Regions from separate parts of the Streptomyces sp. SM18 genome, predicted to be linked through region 2. Evidence: riboswitches for the same ligand, from Rfam matches in the RefSeq annotation. Region 2 holds a riboswitch; the other holds the start of a gene.
What was found. Region 2 has a riboswitch for S-adenosylmethionine ahead of B9S64_RS07495 (aminotransferase class V-fold PLP-dependent enzyme). Riboswitches for the same ligand answer to the same signal wherever they lie in the genome.
Positions count from the first base shown of each region.

Region 1: it holds a riboswitch for S-adenosylmethionine, as region 2 does, so the genes downstream of both, thrC (threonine synthase) here and B9S64_RS07495 (aminotransferase class V-fold PLP-dependent enzyme) in region 2, are expected to answer to the same signal.

Region 1 covers NZ_CP029342.1:4,090,024-4,096,129, forward strand. The annotation lists gene B9S64_RS18530 (trehalose-6-phosphate synthase) at 1-1,099, opposite strand, end outside; gene B9S64_RS18535 (glucosyl-3-phosphoglycerate synthase) at 1,204-2,154, opposite strand; SAM riboswitch class I at 2,309-2,437, shown strand; gene thrC (threonine synthase) at 2,456-3,751, shown strand; gene B9S64_RS18545 (MoaD/ThiS family protein) at 3,779-4,054, shown strand; gene B9S64_RS18550 (cold-shock protein) at 4,470-4,676, shown strand; gene groL (chaperonin GroEL) at 5,084-6,106, shown strand, end outside.
Region 2 covers NZ_CP029342.1:1,686,157-1,692,262, reverse strand. The annotation lists gene B9S64_RS07510 (ubiquinol-cytochrome c reductase iron-sulfur subunit) at 1-67, shown strand, start outside; gene B9S64_RS07505 (ubiquinol-cytochrome c reductase cytochrome b subunit) at 64-1,689, shown strand; gene trpD (anthranilate phosphoribosyltransferase) at 1,813-2,877, shown strand; SAM riboswitch class IV at 2,961-3,078, shown strand; gene B9S64_RS07495 (aminotransferase class V-fold PLP-dependent enzyme) at 3,248-4,624, shown strand; gene B9S64_RS07490 (Lrp/AsnC family transcriptional regulator) at 4,694-4,975, opposite strand; gene B9S64_RS07485 (rhomboid family intramembrane serine protease) at 4,972-5,724, opposite strand; gene B9S64_RS07480 (hypothetical protein) at 5,893-6,106, shown strand, end outside.

The sequences.
Region 1 (6,106 bases), 2.4 Mb from region 2:
GGATCGGGTTGACCAGGGCCACGTCCGCCAGCCGGTAGGCGGCGAGGGAGCGGGCGAAGTCGTCGTCGACGTGGAGCAGGACGGGGGTCCAGTCCGCGGTGCCGTACGTCGCGTTGATGTCCTCGGCGACCCGCCGGACCTCCGCCGTGTAGTCGCGGTAAACCGCGAGATCCTGCCGTGAGGGGTAGGCGAACGCCACGTGCACCACGCGCTCCCGCCACTCGGGGCGCTCCTCCAGCAGCGCCCGGTAGGCGTGCAGCCCGCGCACGATGTTCTTGGAGAGTTCCGTGCGGTCCACCCGGACGATCGTCTTCCGGCCGGCGCCCACCTGCTCCCGCAGGGTCGCCATCCGCCCGTCCACGTCCGCCTCGTGCGAGCGGCGGCGCAGGAAGTCCGCGTCGGCGCCGAGGCCGTGCACACCGATGCGGGTCCCGCCGGTGCCGCCCAGGATCTCCGTGCAGCAGCCGATGAACGCGTCCGCCCAGCGGCGGGTCAGGAACGCGGCCCGGTCGGCGCCCAGGATGCCGTGCAGCACCTGCTCGCCGATGTCGTCGGGCAGCAGCCGGAAGTAGTCGACGGGCGCCCACGGGGTGTGCGAGAAGTGCCCGATCCGCAGGTCGGGGCGGAGGTCGCGCAGCATGCCGGGGACGAGCGTCAGGTGGTAGTCCTGCACGAGGACCGCCGAACCGGGGTCGGCCTCCTCCGCGAGCGCCTCGGCGAAGGACCGGTTGTACGCCTCGTAGGACGCCCACCGCCGCCGGAACTCCGCGTCGAAGACGGGCTCCACCGGCGTCTGGTACAGCATGTGGTGGACGAACCAGAGCACCGAGTTCGCGATGCCGTTGTACGCGTCGGTGTGCACGGAGGGGTCGATGTCGAGCATCCGCACACCGGGCTCGGACACCCCGCGCCGCACCGCCTCGCGGTCGCCGTCACTCAGGGCCGCGCACACCCACACCTTGTCCTCGACGGCGCTCAGCCCGGAGACGAGCCCGCCCCCGCCCCTTTTCGAGTCGAGCGAGCCGTCCTCCCGCGGGGTGTACGACACGGGGCCGCGGTTGGACGCGACGAGGACCTTGGCAGCGTGCTCGGAGACCATGTACCCGAACCTAGCCCGAAGCGGAAGCCGCCAAACGTGACAAGGCCCGAGGGCCTGGGAACCCGGCCGTCCGGGCCCCGGCCCGACGGCCTGAGGGCCGGCCCTCAGGCCGCCCGGCGGGAGGCGTACTCGGCGATCCGGGCCATCGGCGGCCGCTCCTCGGTGTCCACCGGGTAGGTGCGCGGTTCGAAGCCGTGCTCGCCCCGCTCGAACTGGGTGATCTCGGGCCGCACCAGATGGCCCCGGGACAGCCGTAGCTGCGCGGTGCGGTAGATCGCGGCGGCCATGCGGCCCAGCGCCCGGCCGTCCTGGTGGCGGTGTTTGCGTACGCCGACGTCCACCTGGCCGAGCGCGTCCAGACCCACCGTGTGCAGGGCGTCCACGAGCAGGCCCAGCTCCACCCCGTAACCGACGGGGAAGGGGAGCTGTTCGAGCAGGGAACGGCGGACCGCGTACTCCCCGCCCAGCGGCTGGACGAAGCCCGCCAGCAGGGGCCAGTGCAGGTTGAGCAGCGGGCGGGCCACCAGCTCGGTGACCCGGCCGCCCTGGCCGGTGCTCTCGCCCAGCGGCCGGTCGTACATGGCCTTGACGAACTGCACCGAGGGGTCGGTCAGCAGCGGGCCGACGGTTCCGGAGACGAAGTCCGCCGAAAAGTCCTTGAGGTCGGCGTCGATGAAGCAGACGATCTCACCGGTGGTCACCAGCAGGGAGCGCCACAGCACCTCGCCCTTGCCGGGGACGGCCGGTATCCGGGGCAGGACCGCGTCCCGGTGCACGACCCGCGCCCCCGCCGCGCGGGCGACCTCGGCGGTGGCGTCGGAGGAGCCGGAGTCGATGACCACCAGCTCGTCGACCAGCCGGACCTTCTCCATCAGCTCGCGCCGGATCTCCGCGACGATCGCGCCGACCGTCGCCTCCTCGTCCAGCGCCGGCAGCACGACGCTCACGCTCGCGCGGTGCGGGTCCTTCTCCCTGGCCGCCGTGAGGCGGTCGAGCGGACGGTCGGCGGCCGACCAGGAACGCCTGGTCAGCCAGCGTTCGACCTCTTCCAGCACGGTCGGTACTCCCTGCATGTGATCCATCTCGCGGTTCGGACGACTACCTCCATCGTCCGGGGCTTCGGTTACAGTCTTGAACAACGCGGATGGCCCTCGCATGTCGGGGTCGGTCCGCCGATAAACGCCCGGATCCACGGATCCGGTGCCATAGCGCTCATCCAGAGGGACAGAGGGAACGGCCCGTTGAAGTCCCGGCAACCCCCCCGCCGCACCGAGAGGTCAGGGCGGGGAAGGTGCCAATTCCGTCTTGTGGCGAAATCCGTCACGAGGAAGATGAGGAGAAAGGGCCTCCGCCATCATGGCTGTGCAGACAGTTGCCGCGAACGACCCCGCTTCCACCGTGGACCTCGGTCCCGCCGCGGCGCTTTCCTGCCGCGAATGCGGTGAGCGATTCCCCCTCGGCCCCCTTTTCGCCTGCGCGTCCTGTTTCGGGCCGCTCGAAGTGGCGTACGACCTGCCGAGCGGCTCGCCCGAGGAGCTGAAGAAGCGCATCGCCGAGGGCCCGGCCAACATCTGGCGCTACGCGCCGCTGCTGCCCGTGCCGTCCGACGTCGCGGACAAGCCCAACATCAACCCCGGCTTCACCAAGCTGGTCAAGGCCGACAACCTCGCCCGTGAACTGGGCGTCACCGGCGGCCTGTACGTCAAGGACGACTCCGGCAACCCCACGCACTCCTTCAAGGACCGTGTCGTCGCCATCGCCGTCGAGGCCGCCCGCGCCTTCGGGTTCACCACCCTCTCCTGCTCCTCGACGGGCAACCTCGCCGGCGCGGTGGGCGCCGCCGCCGCCCGCGCCGGTTTCCGCTCCTGCGTCTTCATCCCGCACGACCTGGAGCAGGGCAAGGTCGTCATGGCCGCCGTCTACGGCGGTGAGCTGGTCGGCATCGAGGGCAACTACGACGACGTCAACCGCTTCTGCTCGGAGCTCATCGGCGACCCGCTCGGTGAGGGCTGGGGCTTCGTCAACGTCAACCTGCGCCCGTACTACGGCGAGGGCTCCAAGACCCTGGCGTACGAGATCTGCGAGCAGCTCGGCTGGCGGCTGCCCGACCAGATCGTCATCCCGATCGCGTCCGGGTCGCAGCTCACGAAGATCGACAAGGGCCTCCAGGAGCTGATCAGGCTCGGCCTGGTCGAGGACAAGCCGTACAAGATCTTCGGTGCCCAGGCCGAGGGCTGCTCCCCGGTCTCCGCCGCCTTCAAGGGCGGTCACGACGTGGTGCGCCCGCAGAAGCCGAACACCATCGCCAAGTCCCTGGCGATCGGCAACCCGGCGGACGGGCCGTACGTCCTGGACATCGCCCGGCGCACCGGCGGCGCCGTGGAGGACGTCGACGACGAGCAGGTCGTGGACGCGATCAAGCTGCTGGCCCGCACCGAGGGCATCTTCGCGGAGACCGCGGGCGGTGTGACGGTCGGCGTGACGAAGAAGCTGATCGAGGCGGGGCTGATCGACCCGGCGCTGACCACCGTCGTCCTGAACACCGGCGACGGGCTGAAGACGCTCGACGCGGTCGCCCCGACGACCGGCCTGTCGGCGACGATCCGGCCCAGCCTCGAGGCGTTCCGCGACGCGGGCCTCGCCGCCAACTGACCACCCGAGAACGAGGAAGGCACCCACATGAGCGTCAAGGTCCGTATCCCCACCATCCTCCGCACCTACACGGGCGGTCTGTCCGAGGTCGAGGCGGAGGGCTCGGTCCTCTCCGAGGTCATCGAGTCCCTGGAGAAGAACCACCCCGGCATCGCCGCCCGCGTCCTGGACGACGAGGGCAAGCTGCGCCGCTTCGTGAACGTGTACGTCAACGACGACGACGTGCGCTTCGAGGAGGGCCTGCGGACGGCCACCCCGGACGGCGCCGGTATCTCCATCATCCCGGCCGTCGCCGGAGGCTGACCCGTCCGGCCGCGCCATCCCATGATTGCCCCCTCCGGGAGAAACGGAGGGGGCAATTCTGCATGGTTGAGCGGGGTACAGTTGGGGAAGTCCCCTCCGCTGCCCGTGCCACGCGCATATGAGAATGCGCCCCGTCACGACAAGAAGCAGCCAAAGTGCGTGTACTACTTGCGGCATAAGCGGCCTTTGTCAGGCCCGACTTGCCCAGGAATCTCCCCCGATTTCTCCATCCGGGTGTTCCGGCGTGCCCAGAATTCTCGTCCGATTGACCTGTTGCAGAGGGCAGTTGGACAGATACATTCAGCGGCGGTCGACGCGTTCCGACGCACACCACCCTCTCCTGACGGAGGGTGAGTTCTGACCCGGGCCCGCGAAGTGCGGGCTCGTGCAAGGGCCAGTAATAGGGGAGTTAGGCATGGCTCAGGGCACCGTCAAGTGGTTCAACGCGGAGAAGGGGTACGGCTTCATCGCGGTCGACGGTGGTGCGGATGTTTTCGTCCACTACAGCGCGATCCAGATGGACGGGTACCGCACCCTCGAAGAGGGTCAGCGAGTTGAGTTCGAGATCTCGCAGGGCCAGAAGGGGCCCCAGGCGGACATGGTCAAGCTCGCCGTCGGCTGAGCTCGGCGCGGTCGGTCGAACGACACTACTCACGCACGCAGGGCCCGTACCTCCGTAAAGGGGGGACGGGCCCTGCGCGCGTGTCCGCGTGCCGGCCGGCCGGGAACCTCGCGACACCCCCGGGGTGACGCCCTCGGTGGCGCCCTCGGTGGCGCCCTCGGGGGAGCGAAGACGCCCGCGCCCGACCGCCGCCCCGCGGTGGGTGTTCCTCGAAGGCGCTTGCACTCGCGGGGGTCGAGTGCTAATCATTGGCGTTAGCACTCTCCAGGTGAGAGTGACAGAACTTGGACCGGGCCGGTGAGGCCCGCAGGCCCAGTGGGGCAAGGAACCACTGAGCACGCAGGCCGTCCGTCGCGGGCGCCTCTCGGTCCGGAGAAATCCACCCCTGTCCGGGAGGACCACTTCACATGGCCAAGATCATCGCGTTCGACGAGGAGGCACGGCGCGGTCTCGAGCGCGGGATGAACCAGCTCGCCGACGCCGTCAAGGTCACCCTCGGCCCCAAGGGCCGTAACGTCGTCCTCGAGAAGAAGTGGGGCGCGCCCACGATCACCAACGATGGTGTGTCCATCGCCAAGGAGATCGAGCTCGAGGACCCGTACGAGAAGATCGGTGCGGAGCTGGTCAAGGAGGTCGCCAAGAAGACGGACGACGTCGCCGGCGACGGTACGACCACCGCCACCGTTCTCGCCCAGGCGCTCGTCCGCGAGGGCCTGCGCAACGTCGCCGCGGGTGCCAACCCGATGGCTCTCAAGCGTGGCATCGAGAAGGCCGTCGAGGCCGTCTCCGCCGCCCTGCTGGAGCAGGCGAAGGACGTGGAGACCAAGGAGCAGATCGCTTCGACCGCCTCCATCTCCGCCGCCGACACCGAGATCGGCGCCAAGATCGCCGAGGCGATGGACAAGGTCGGCAAGGAAGGCGTCATCACCGTCGAGGAGTCCCAGACCTTCGGTCTGGAGCTGGAACTCACCGAGGGTATGCGCTTCGACAAGGGCTACATCTCGGCGTACTTTGCCACCGACATGGAGCGTATGGAGACGTCGTTCGACGACCCGTACATCCTGATCGTCAACTCCAAGATCAGCAACGTGAAGGACCTCCTTCCGCTGCTGGAGAAGGTCATGCAGTCGGGCAAGCCCCTGCTGATCATCGCGGAGGACGTCGAGGGCGAGGCCCTGTCCACCCTGGTCGTCAACAAGATCCGTGGCACCTTCAAGTCCGTCGCCGTCAAGGCTCCGGGCTTCGGTGACCGCCGCAAGGCCATGCTCGGCGACATCGCCATCCTCACCGGTGGCACCGTCATCTCCGAGGAGGTCGGTCTCAAGCTGGAGAACGCCGGCCTGGACCTGCTCGGCAGCGCCCGCAAGGTCGTCATCACCAAGGACGAGACCACGATCGTGGACGGGGCGGGTGACAGCGAGCAGGTTCAG
Region 2 (6,106 bases):
GGGCAACCTCGAGGCGCTCGGCGACTTCGCAGAGCCCGTCGGTCCTGCCTTCTGGGAGCGCGGATGAGTACCGTGACAGACACCAAGCGCAAGGCGCCCGCCGGTGAGCGGGTGGCCGACTGGGCGGATGGCCGACTGGGCATCTACGGTCTGGCCAAGGCCAACATGCGCAAGATCTTCCCGGACCACTGGTCCTTCATGCTGGGTGAGATCTGCCTCTACAGCTTCATCATCATCATCCTCACGGGTGTGTACCTGACGCTGTTCTTCGACCCGAGCATGTCCGAGGTCGTCTACCACGGCTCGTACGAGCCGATGCAGGGCATCCAGATGTCCGCCGCCTACGCCTCGACGCTGGACATCAGCTTCGACATCCGCGGCGGTCTGCTGGTCCGGCAGATCCACCACTGGGCAGCGGTGATCTTCCTCGCCGGCATGTTCGTGCACATGTTCCGGGTGTTCTTCACCGGTGCGTACCGCAAGCCGCGTGAGATCAACTGGCTGTTCGGCTTCCTGCTGTTCGTGCTCGGCATGTTCACCGGGTTCACCGGCTACTCGCTCCCGGACGACCTGCTCTCCGGTACGGGTGTCCGGTTCACCCAGGGCGCGATCCTGTCGATGCCCATCGTCGGCACGTACATCTCGATGTTCATGTTCGGCGGGGAGTTCCCCGGCACGGACATCATCCCGAGGTTCTACTCGGTCCACATCCTGCTGCTGCCGGGCATCATGCTCGGGCTCGTGGTCGCCCACCTCATCCTGGTGTTCTTCCACAAGCACACGCAGTTCGCCGGACCGGGCAAGACCAACAAGAACGTGGTCGGCATGCCGCTGCTGCCGGTGTACATGGCGAAGGCCGGGGGCTTCTTCTTCCTGGTCTTCGGCTTCATCGCCGCCATCGCCGCGATCGCCACGATCAACCCGATCTGGGGGATCGGCCCCTACCGGCCCGACCAGGTGTCCACGGGCGCCCAGCCGGACTGGTACATGGGCTTCGCGGAAGGCTTCGTCCGTGTGATGCCGGGCTGGGAGATCAACCTGTGGGGCCACACGCTGGTCCTGGGCGTACTGATCCCGCTGGTCCTGTTCGGCGTCGTCCTCGGGGCGCTCGCGCTCTACCCGTTCATCGAGTCGTGGATCACCGGGGACAAACGCGAGCACCACATCCTGGACAAGCCGCGCAACGCCCCGACCCGGACCGCGCTCGGTGTCGCCTGGGTGACGATCTACTTCGTCATGCTGATCGGCGGCGGCAACGACATCTGGGCGACCCACTTCCATCTGTCGCTCAACGCGATCAGCTGGTTCGTACGGATCGCCTTCTTCGCCGGCCCGGTCCTGGCGTTCATCGTCACCCGGCGCATCTGCCTCGGCCTCCAGCGCCGCGACAAGGAGAAGGTGCTGCACGGACGGGAGTCCGGCACCATCAAGCGCCTGCCGCACGGTGAGTTCGTCGAGATCCACGAGCTGCTCGGCCCGGAGGCGCGGTACGCGCTCACGGCCCACGAGCAGTACGAGCCGCTCGAAGTCGGCCCCACGGTCGACGAGAACGGTGTGGAGCGCAAGCCGTCCGCGGTGCAGAAGCTGCGCGCCCGGCTGAGCCGGAGTTACTACGGCGAGGGCAACCAGATCCCCAAGCCCACCGCCGAGGAGTACAAGGAGATCACCAGCGGCCACGGCCACCACTGATCACCTCAGCTGACCGCCACAGCGGGAGCCCCGTCCATTCGCCGGACGGGGCTCTTCGCTGTCCCCGGCGCTGGATAGGGTGGGGCCGAAACCTTTTACCGGCTGTGGACCCAGGAGCGGACCATGAACGTTGTGACCCCGGACGGCGGCGACAGCGTGGCGGACCGTACCTGGCCCGGCGTGCTGACCCCCCTGCTGCGCGGCCAGGACCTGGCCGCCGAGGACACCGCCTGGGCCATGGACCGCATCATGAGCGGCGAGGCCACCGATGTGCAGATCGCCGGGTTCGCCGTCGCCCTGCGGGCCAAGGGCGAGACCGTGGACGAGGTCACCGGGCTGGTGCGCGCCATGTACGACCACGCGCACACCATCCACGTGCCCGGACGCACCGTGGACATCGTGGGCACCGGCGGGGACATGGCCAAGACGGTCAACATCTCCACCATGTCGGCGATCGTCGTGGCCGGGACGGGCGCCAAGGTCGTCAAGCACGGCAACCGCGCCTCCTCGTCCGCGAGCGGCGCCTCCGACGTCCTGGAGAAGCTCGGCGTCAACCTCGAACTCACGCCGCAGCGCGTGGTCGAGGTCGCCGAGGAGGCGGGCATCACCTTCTGCTTCGCCGTGAAGTTCCACCCCGCCCTGCGCTACGCGGCCCGTGCCCGCAAGGAGCTCGGCACACAGACCACCTTCAACATCCTGGGACCGCTCACCAACCCGGCCCAGGTGCGCGCCCAGGCCATCGGGGTCGCGGACCTCAAGATGGCGCCCATCGTCGCCGGTGTGCTCGCGGCCCGCGGCAACTCGGCCCTCGTCTTCCGGGGCGACGACGGCCTGGACGAGCTGACCACCACGGCGACCTCCCGCGTCTGGACCGTGCGGGACGGGGCGGTGCGCGAGGAGGCGTTCGACCCGCGCGACGTCGGCCTGGAGCTGGTGCCGGTCGAGGCGCTGCGCGGCGCCGACGCCTCGTACAACGCGGATGTCGCCCGCCGGCTGCTGGACGGCGCGACGGGACCCGTACGGGACGCGGTGCTGCTCAACTCGGCGGCCGCGCTGACCGCGTTGGAGGCGGGCGACGGGCCGCTGAACGACCGGATCGCGGCCCAGATCACCCGGGCCGCCGAGGCGATCGACTCCGGCGCGGCCAAGGCCGCCCTGGACCGCTGGGTGGCGGCCAGCAACCGCTGAGACGGCCGCGGTACATGGGGGCGCGGTCCGGATGGCGGACCGCGCCCTTGCGCGTACGGGCACCTGTGGCAAGATGCTCGGCAGGTCATGAGTGACAGCGACTACGGCCCCGGCCCGCTGTCCGGCAACCCTCCGTCCGTGGCGGGGTGCCCCGGGTGAAGACCGGGCCGCAGGCAGCGAGGTCTGTGGCAAGCGCGGGCCCCTCGGCATCTCGTATGCCGCCCCTTGGGGTCCTGGTCCCTAGGGAGCCTCTTGTGAGCAAGCGAATGCGCTAGGGCGCCGAGCCCTTCCCGCACCCCCTTTTTCTTCACCCCGCGCTGCCGCGTACCGCCGGCGCGAGGGTTTCGCCTGCCTCTGACCGGAGTGAGCCATGTCCGTCTCCACCGCTGCCGTCGACCCGTCCCTTTGTGCCCCTCTGCCCGTTCTGGGAGCTGATGTCACCGTTCCGCTGGTCACCGGCGGAGAGGTCACCTACGCCGCCCTGGACTACGCGGCGAGCGCCCCGGCGCTCCGGCGGGTGTGGGACGACGTGGCCGCCTACGCCCCGTACTACGGCAGTGTGCACCGGGGCGCCGGGTACCTCTCGCAGCTCTCCACCGACCTGTTCGAGAGCAGCCGGGCCGCGGTCGCGGAGTTCCTCGGGTGCCGGGAGGGCGACCAGGTCGTCTTCACCCGCTCGACCACCGACTCCCTCAACCTGCTGGCGGCCGTACTGCCCGCCGACTGCCGGGTGTTCGTGTTCGAGACCGAGCACCACGCCTCGCTGCTGCCCTGGGGCGACTCCCGGGTGACCTGCCTCGACGCCCCGCGCACCCCGGCGCAGGCCGTGGCCACGCTGGAGCGGGCGCTGGCCGACCGGGAGCCCTACGGGCCGGCGCTGGTCTGCGTGACCGGCGCGTCCAACGTCACCGGGGAGCTGTGGCCGGTACGGGAACTGGCCGCCGCCGCGCACGCGCACGGGGCGCGGATCGTCCTGGACGCCGCGCAGCTCGCGCCCCACCACCCGGTGGACATCACGGAACTGGACGTCGACTGGGTCGCGTTCTCCGGACACAAGCTGTACGCGCCCTTCGGCTCCGGTGTCCTCGCGGGCCGGTCCGACTGGCTGCTGGAGGCGGAGCCCTATCTCGCGGGCGGCGGCGCCTCCCGCTCGGTCATCCGGCGCCCCGACGGCGGGGTGGACGTCCAGTGGCACACCACCGCGGCCCGGCACGAGGCCGGATCGCCCAACGTGATCGGGGTGTACGCCATCGCCTCCGCCTGCCGGGCGCTGACCGAGGCCGGCTTCCCCGCCCTGGTCGCCCGGGAACGCGCGCTGGTGGACCGGGTCCGCGCCGGACTGGCCGAGGTCCCCGAGGTCCGGGTGCTCTCGCTGTTCGGTGACGACGCCCCGAGGGTCGGCGTCCTCTCCTTCGTGGTGGAGGGCTGGAACAGCTCGCACTTCGCCGCCGCGCTCTCGGCGGAGTACGGGATCGGGGTGCGCGACGGACTGTTCTGCGCCCACCCGCTGGTGCGCACCCTGCTGGGCGGCGAGCCGCTGGAGCCGGGGGAGTGCGGGGCGCCGGAGGCCGGGCCGGGGGAGAAGTCCCTCAACGCGATCCGGGTGAGCTTCGGCGCGGGCACGCCCGACGAGCACATCGACCGGTTCCTGGGGGCGGTCCGGGAGCTGGTGGGGGACGGGGCCCGCTGGACCTACCGCACCGAGGACGGCCGCTGCGTCCCGGACCGGGGGGCGGCACAGGTCTGACCGGCCGGGCCGTCAGGGGCGGCGGGCCCCGGACGGCCCCCGCCGGGGCCGACGATCACAGGACGGCCCTCAGGCGTCCAGGCCGATGGCGAAGGCGGCTTCGAGGTCGTGCTGCGAGTACGTGCGGAAGGCGACGTGGGTGTCCGTGGCCTCCACGCCCTCGATCTTGCTGATCCGGCCGGGGATGACGTCGGCCAGGTCGTCGTGCCTGGCCACCCGGACCATGGCGATCAGGTCGTAGGTGCCGGTGACCGAGAAGACTTCGCTCACGCTGTCCAGCGCGGCGATGGCCTCGGCGATCTCGGGAATCCGGTTCACGCTGGTCTTGATGAGCACGATCGCGGTGATCACGGCTGGCTTTCTCCCTCGGTGGCCGTGGCTGGAGCCTTCACCCTAACCCCACCCCGGTAGCGCCCCCAGGCGTAGAGGAACCCGGCCGCGAAGCCCGCCACATGGGCCAGGTAGGCCACGCCCGGACCACTGCCCGCGTCCCGTGCCGCCAGCCACTGGAGGACGAACCAGAAGACGAGCACGATCCAGGCGGGGAAGCGCAGCGGCAGGAAGAACAGGAACGGGAAGAGGCTGGTCACCCGGGCCCGGGGGAAGAGGTAGAGGAACGCGCCGAGCACCGCGGAGATGGCTCCCGACGCGCCGACCAGGGTCTGGTCCGAACCGGCGTGCGCGACCGCGTAGGACACCAGCGCGAAGTAGCCGCAGAAGAGGTAGAAGAAGAGGAACTCGGCGCGGCCCATGCGCTCCTCGGTCATCGCGCCGAACACGTACAGGAAGAGCAGGTTGCCCAGCAGGTGCAGCCAGCTGCCGTGGACGAAGAGCGCGGTCAGCGGGGTGAGTACGGCGTGCGCGGAGCCGTCCAGCAGCTCGGCGGGGATCACGCCCCACCGCTCGAAGTACCCGGCCTGCGCGGCGAGCAGGGCGTCGGCCGGACCGTAGGACGGGTTGAAGCCGGAGAGCGGGCTGACCAGGAAGACCGCGCCGCACAGCGCGATGAGCCCGTACGTCACCGGCGCGCCGCCCGCCGCGGCCGCCGCCCCGATGTCCCTGACCCGCCGCCGCCAGCGGGCCGCCCGTCCGTCGATCACCCCCAGAGCATGACGCACCGGGGGAGAGCGGGACAGGCCGCCTCGCCGTGTCGGCGGGTGCCGCCCAGGCCGTAGGGTTACCGCACGACATTCGCAGTTCGACGGCGCACCGCGAGACGGAACCTGGGCACGCACGAGGCTCGGCGGACGACGAAAGAGGACGCAACGATGACGACGGTTCCCCAGCCGACCCACGCCACCCGCTGGCGCTGCACGCTCTGCGGCAACCTCACCCGCTTCGACGTGACGCGGTCCTCCAAGGTCGTGGAGTACGTGCATCTCGACCTGGCCGGGGAGTCGAGTGTCGAGGAGCGCGAGGTGGTCAGTGAGACCATCGAGTCGGTGCGGTGCCGTTGGTGCAACGCGGTGGACCAGATCGAGC